2 regions of the Caldanaerobacter sp. genome follow, and region 2 is predicted to be linked to the other one. Evidence: riboswitches for the same ligand, from Rfam matches in the RefSeq annotation. Region 2 holds a riboswitch; the other holds the start of a gene.
The links. Region 2 has a riboswitch for S-adenosylmethionine ahead of ACPLVE_RS02520 (methylenetetrahydrofolate reductase). Riboswitches for the same ligand answer to the same signal wherever they lie in the genome.
Positions count from the first base shown of each region.

Region 1 (3,423 bases), on a different contig from region 2:
CTGAAAAAGTTAGAAAGACATTCGTCCAGTTTGCTTAAGGGGTAGACATCCCCTCTTTTAAGTCTGTTTATAAGAGCCTCTGGAGTCAAGTCTACCGCAACTATTTCGTCTGCATTATCTATTATGCTGTCAGGTACTGTTTCTCTTACTGCGACACCTGTTATTTGTTGAATTATATCATTTAAACTCTCTATATGTTGTATATTTAGGGTAGTTAACACATTTATCCCGTGTTCTAAGATTTCTTGTACGTCTTCATACCTCTTTTTATTTTTTGAACCCGGAGCATTAGTGTGAGCGAGTTCATCAACTAAGACTACTTCTGGCTTTCTGGCTATTATGGCATCTACATCCATTTCTTCTAATATCATACCTTGATATTCAATCTTTTTTCTGGGTATTATTTCAAGGTTTCCTATCTGTGCTTCTGTATCTTTTCTGCCATGGGTTTCAACGTAGCCTATTACTACGTCTTGGCCCCTTTTAAGTCGTCTGTTACCCTCATTTAGCATTGCATAGGTTTTTCCAACCCCGGGAGCATAACCCAAGAATATTTTTAGTTTTCCCCTTTGTTCTTTTTTTACGATTTCCAAAGCTTCCTCAGGAGTAAGTCTTCTATACCCACTATTCATGTTAAAGGTAAACACCCTCCAGAAAGTTTTAGTAGAGTAACTGCCTACAATTATAATAGCATTTTTAGAAAAAATCAATAAAATAAAGGGAGCTCTGCTCCCTACATCTTTTCAAACATATCTTTTCCTACGCCACAGTCAGGGCAGACCCAATCTTCTGGTAGCTCTTCAAAAGGCGTGCCTGGCGGAATTCCTTGTGATGGGTCCCCTTCTTCTGGGTCATATATGTATCCACATACGGTACACTGCCATTTTTCCATGAGAGTTCCCCCTTTTCATTTTTATTTATTATAGCAAAAATTAGGAATAAAAACAAGGAAGAATTTTTTTCTTGACTTTAAAGTTTCAAAGTGATAATATAGATTACAACGCATAAAATTTAATAAAATGACTCAATCCTCTTATCAAGAGTGGTGGAGGGACTGGCCCGATGAAACCCGGCAACCGGCACATAGGTGCTTGGTGCCAATTCCTGCAGGTTGGATAATCCAACCTGAGAGATGAGAGGAGCGGCTTTGTGTAATTTGAGATTACGAAAGGCCCTCTTCTCATTGAAGAGGGCCTAAAAAATTTTCTGGAGGTGCAAAATGAGGGTAAAGATTGGGTTAATGGGACTTGGAACTGTTGGAACAGGAGTATTTAAAATAATTAACTCTAGAGGAGGATATATCAAGGAGAGTACGGGATTTTATCCAGAGATAAAGAAAGTGCTTGTGAAGGATTTACACAAGAAGAGAAAAGTAAATGCAACAGAGTTTTTGACCAATGACCCTCGAGATATTTTAGAGGATGAAGAAATAAAGGTAGTGATAGAGGCAATAGGAGGGATTTCTCCTGCTTATGAATATGTGAAAAAGGCTCTTTTCTCTGGCAAACATGTAATTACGGCGAATAAAGAGCTTATCGCAAAGTATGGTGAAGAGCTTGGGAGCATTGCAGCAGAAAAAGGAGTGTATTTAAAGTATGAAGCCAGTGTAGGTGGAGCCATTCCTATACTTCATCAGATAGACAGGCTAAAAATTACAGATGAGATAGATTTTATCGGTGGCATTGTAAACGGGACTACTAATTACATTTTCACAAAGATGGGAGAAGGGAAAAGCTATAAAGAAGCTCTTAATGAAGCACAGAGATTAGGTTATGCTGAAGCTAATCCGGATTATGATGTAAAAGGTTTGGATGCTACATTTAAGCTTGGCATACTTATAAAAAAAGTGTTTGGTGTGAGGGTTCCGGTAGAAATTATACCTCGAAAGGGCATAGAGGAAATCAAAGAGGAAGACGTAGAAAGGGCAAAAGAATGGGGGTATGAGTTTAAACTTTTTGCATGGGCGAAGAAATTTAGAAACTATATTTCGGCGGGAGTAGAGCCTACTTTGATTCCGGAAAATAGTTTGCTTTCAAAGGTAAAAGGAGTCAATAATGCGATAATACTTAAAGGAAATGGCTTTGGGGAATATGTCTTTATAGGAAGGGGAGCAGGGGAACTTCCTACTGGAGATGCAATAGTTGCTGATCTGATAGATATACTCATCAATTATAAACTGGGCAGTAAATCTGAAGTCATAGGAGTTAACTTTAGGGAAGAAAGCTTTACTGATACCTTTTATATAAGGCTGAAGCTCAAAAAAGATAATGTATATGGCTTAAAAGAAGTTTTAAAACTTATCAGGGGGAATTGGGTATCTATTGAAAACTCATCATTTGGTGGGAATAGTTTTACCGCTATAGTGAAGATAAATGGAACAGTGGAAGGGCTAAAAGAACAATTAGAAAAAGTAGCTTTAATAGATGCTGTTTTTAAAGTTTTAGCTGAGGAAAATTTCGAAGAGAAAAGCGAGTTTGAAAACCTGGCGGAAATAATGTAAAAATTTGTATGAAAGGAGAAAAAGCATGAGAAAAAGATATGGTTTTTCTACTATAGCAATTCATGAGGGATGGGAACCTGACCCTACTACCGGTGCAGTAGCGCTGCCAATATACCAAACTACCTCTTTTGCCTTTAAGAGCACGCAGCATGCAGCAGACTTATTTTCTCTAAAGGAAGACGGGTATATTTACACAAGGATGATGAATCCTACTGTAGACGCTTTTGAAAGGAAAATGGCTGCATTAGAAGGGGGAGTAGGAGCGCTGGCAGTAGCTTCAGGGCAGGCTGCTATAACTATAGCTATTACAAATATTGTAGGGGCTGGAGATGAGATTGTAGCTTCTACGAATCTCTACGGCGGGACTTATAACCTTTTTGCCTCTACCCTTAAGAAATTTGGTATAAATGTGAAGTTTGCAGATCCAAGTGACTCCGAAAATTTTAGAGAAAAAATAACGGAGAAGACCAAAGCTTTATACGTAGAGACGATTGGTAATCCCAAAATTGATGTGGCGGATATAGAAAAAATTGCATTAATAGCTCACGAGGCAAGTATACCCCTTATTGTAGATAATACTTTTGCAACTCCATATCTTTCAAGGCCTATAGAATTTGGCGCAGACATAGTAATTCACTCAACTACAAAGTTTATAGGAGGGCACGGTACTTCTATTGGAGGTGTAATTGTGGATTCTGGAAAATTTAATTGGGCGAATGGCAAGTTTCCAGAGCTTACAGAGCCAGACCCTTCTTACCATGGGATAAGATATGTAGAAGAGTTTGGAGAGAAGGCTTATATAGTCAAAGCGAGAGTGCAGCTTTTAAGAGACTTGGGGGCAGCTCTTTCGCCTTTTAACGCTTTTTTGTTCGTTCAAGGGCTTGAGACACTTGCACTCAGGATGGAAAGGCATAGTTATAATG
Region 1 is NZ_JBNATX010000010.1:2,554-5,976, forward strand. It holds gene ACPLVE_RS04765 (universal stress protein) at 1-632, opposite strand, end outside; gene rd (rubredoxin) at 734-892, opposite strand; SAM riboswitch class I at 1,031-1,139, shown strand; gene ACPLVE_RS04775 (homoserine dehydrogenase) at 1,220-2,500, shown strand; gene ACPLVE_RS04780 (homocysteine synthase) at 2,526-3,423, shown strand, end outside.
Region 1: linked by a shared signal. The riboswitch ahead of ACPLVE_RS04775 (homoserine dehydrogenase) and the one ahead of ACPLVE_RS02520 (methylenetetrahydrofolate reductase) in region 2 are both predicted to bind S-adenosylmethionine.

Region 2 (3,423 bases):
CTTTTAAATATTTCCCTATAATTTCTTCATTCGTAAAGATTAAATCACTTCTTTTATAAGGAGCTGCTCTTCGTGAAAAGCCTATGAGAAGTTTATTTGCATCCAATTTTACTCCTGTTTTTTTATATACGAAGTCTATTAATTCTTTTTTAAGAAGGTTATGGGTTTCTAAAAGTCCAGAACCTTTTTTGTAGGCTTCTATAATTCTTTCGTCTACCCAGGTACCTCTATGGATTCCATTGGTTATGGAGATTATTGGCGCTTTATTTTCTATATGCTCCCACATTTTATTGGCGGTCTGACCATGTAGCTTGGATACGCCGTTTGCAATTTTAGAAAGCCTTAATCCAGCCACCGTCATATTAAAAGGCACTCCACCGATTTGAGCCATCTGTTCTATAGTAAGCCCGTTGTTGGCACCCATGTACATTAAAAGTTCTAGGTCGTGGGATTCGTTCCCCTCTTTTACAGGAGTATGAGTAGTAAATACTATTTCCCTGCGAGTCGCTTCCCAGGCTTCTTCAAAAGTTAGCCCTTCGTTTTCCATTTTTTCTCTTATGAGTTCGATTCCTGCTAATGCAGCATGACCTTCGTTGAAATGATATATGTCTACATCTATTCCTAAAGCTCTTAAAGCTCTTACACCACCAATTCCCAGTACGATTTCTTGTGCAACCCTTTCCTCACCAAACCAGCCGTAAAGCTGTCCGGTTATCCATCTGTCGCCGTTTTCGGGGATGTCTGTGTCCAGAAGATAGAGAGGGGCGTTATCAAAACTGTCTACCAGCCATACTTTGCAATACACATCTTTATTTCTTATTTTTACTTTTACTTTCACTCCCGTGTCTTTCAAAAAGTCATAATTTCGAGTGTAGTTGCGGTATGCATCATAGGGATATCCATCTTCACCAATGTGTTGTTCAGTATAGCCCTGTTTCCAGAGTATTCCTATTCCTACTACTGGGAGATTCATTTCTTTTGCAGCTTTAAGGTAATCCCCTGCTAGAATACCTAAACCTCCAGCGTAAAGTTTGAAATTTGACTCAAGGCCGTATTCCATACAAAAATAAGCTACTCTCGGAAGTTTTTTATTTTCCATATTGATCCTCCTTATTTGTGCAGTAGTTAAGTATATTATAATATTAAACTTTTAGTTATGCAAGGGCTTGCACAAGCTATTAAAAATAAAAATAGTGTTATTGCTCAATAATTTTTATATCTTATGTACGGGCCACTCAGTGAATGCTAATACTAAAAGCATTATAAAATTCACAATAGGTATATACATCAAAAGGCCATATGTTCCTCCATAACCAGTTTTATCAAAAATTTTCCACCAGATTAAACCGTAAAGTATAATTGATGCAATAGAAAGGATACCAAAAATAAGAGATGAGAACATGAAAAACATTCCTTTCTCGAAAATTTATATTCTTTACAATCATAGTATAGCAAATAACATAAAAAATTTACAGATTTATTTTAAAAAAGTTAAAGGCCTGCAAAATCTTTAGAGAGGACTAAAAAATTTCTATTGACATAGGAGTTAATCCATAGTATCATATAGTTTAAATAGTTTAACAATTTAATACTTTAAAATCTCTTATCAAGAGAGGTGGAGGGACTGGCCCGATGAAACCCGGCAACCAGCCTTAGTGCATGGTGCCAATTCCTGCAGCGGTTTCGCTGAAAGATGAGAGATTCTTGGAGTCTCTTCTTTTAGCGAAGGGACTTTTTTATTTTTAAAAAGGAGGGGCATAGATGTTGAAAAATGATAGGTTGTGTAATAAACTTAAAGAAAAGAAATTTGTGATAACCGTGGAGATTTCTCCGCCAAAAGGGATTGAAGTAACCAAGGCTATAGAAGAAGCACGTAAGTTAAAAGGGATAGTGGACGCTATTAATATAACCGATTCTCCGATGGCAAACATGAGGATGAGTCCCATTGCTCTTGCGCACATACTTCAAGATCATCTCAATATCGAAACTATTTTTCATTTGACTTGCAGAGACAGAAATCTTATAGGGCTTCAATCAGAGCTTTTAGGGGCTTATGCCTTGGGAGTCAGAAATATATTAGCATTAACAGGGGATAGCCCTCTGTTAGGAGATACACCTCAAGCAAAGGGCGTATACGATGTAGATTCTATTGGGCTTTTAAGGATGATAAGGGCCTTGAATTCTGGCGTTGATTATAATGGAAATAAGATTGATTCTCCCACTTCTTTTTGTGCAGGAACAACCGCTAATCCTAATGACCTAAGGAAAGAAGCTATAGAGAAACTTTATCAAAAGGTGGAAGCAGGAGCAGAATTTATACAGACTCAGCCGGTATATGATAAAGAAGTTCTTTTTAAGTTTTTAGATAAGGCAAAAGAAGTAAAGGTGCCTATTTTGGTTGGCGTTCTTCCATTGAAGAGCTATAAAATGGCTTTAAAGTTGATAGAAAAAGTACCTGGGATAGAAATACCTAAAAGGATATTAGAAAAACTCGAAAAGGGTGGAAAAGAAGAGGGATTGAGACTAGCTGTCGAATTCATTGAAGAGATAAAAGATAGGGTTGCAGGTATTCACGTGATGCCTATGGGAAGTGTGGACTTCGTTTTTGAGATACTTTCGCGGATAGAAGAAATGCCATTAGTGGAAAAAGAAGTTGAGACAAAGTAGGGGGGACATGATTTGATAGACATTTTTAAGGAGTGTAGAGATAGAGTAGTAGTGTTTGACGGTGCTATGGGTACCCAACTTCAAGAACGGGGACTTAAAGCGGGTGAATGCCCAGAATATATGAATTTGGAAAAGCCGGAGATAGTTTTTGATGTACACCAAGGTTATGTTGAGGCAGGAGCTGAAGTAATAGAGACCAACACTTTTGGGGCAAATAGGATAAAACTTAAAAAATATGGCTTGGAGGATCGTGTAGAAGAGATCGTAGTGAAGGGAGTGGAAATTGCAAGGAAAGCAGCGAAAGATCTACCAGTAGCTCTTTCAGTGGGTCCAACAGGGGAACTTCTTGCGCCCTTTGGAGACATGACATTTGATGAAGCTTATGAGGTTTTCAAGGAAGTAGTTGTTGCGGCAGAAAAAGCAGGGGCGGATATAGTGCTTATAGAGACAATGTCAGATATGCTAGAGGCAAAAGCTGCGATTTTAGCAGCGAAAGAAAATACGAAATTGAAAGTGATATGTACAATGACATTCCAAGAAGATGGGAGAACTCTAATGGGCTCAGACCCAGTCACTGTAGTGGTAAGCCTTCAAGGGCTGGGGCTTGATGCTATAGGGGTCAATTGTTCAACAGGTCCAGATAAAATGGTGGATGTTGTGGAGAAGATGGCTCAAGTGGCTCGCATTCCTATAATAGCTCAGCCAAATGCAGGAATGCCTGTTATAAGAGATGGCAAAACGGTTTACGATTTAAAG
Region 2 is NZ_JBNATX010000003.1:49,266-52,688, reverse strand. It holds gene glgP (alpha-glucan family phosphorylase) at 1-1,099, opposite strand, end outside; SAM riboswitch class I at 1,601-1,700, shown strand; gene ACPLVE_RS02520 (methylenetetrahydrofolate reductase) at 1,762-2,667, shown strand; gene ACPLVE_RS02515 (homocysteine S-methyltransferase family protein) at 2,680-3,423, shown strand, end outside.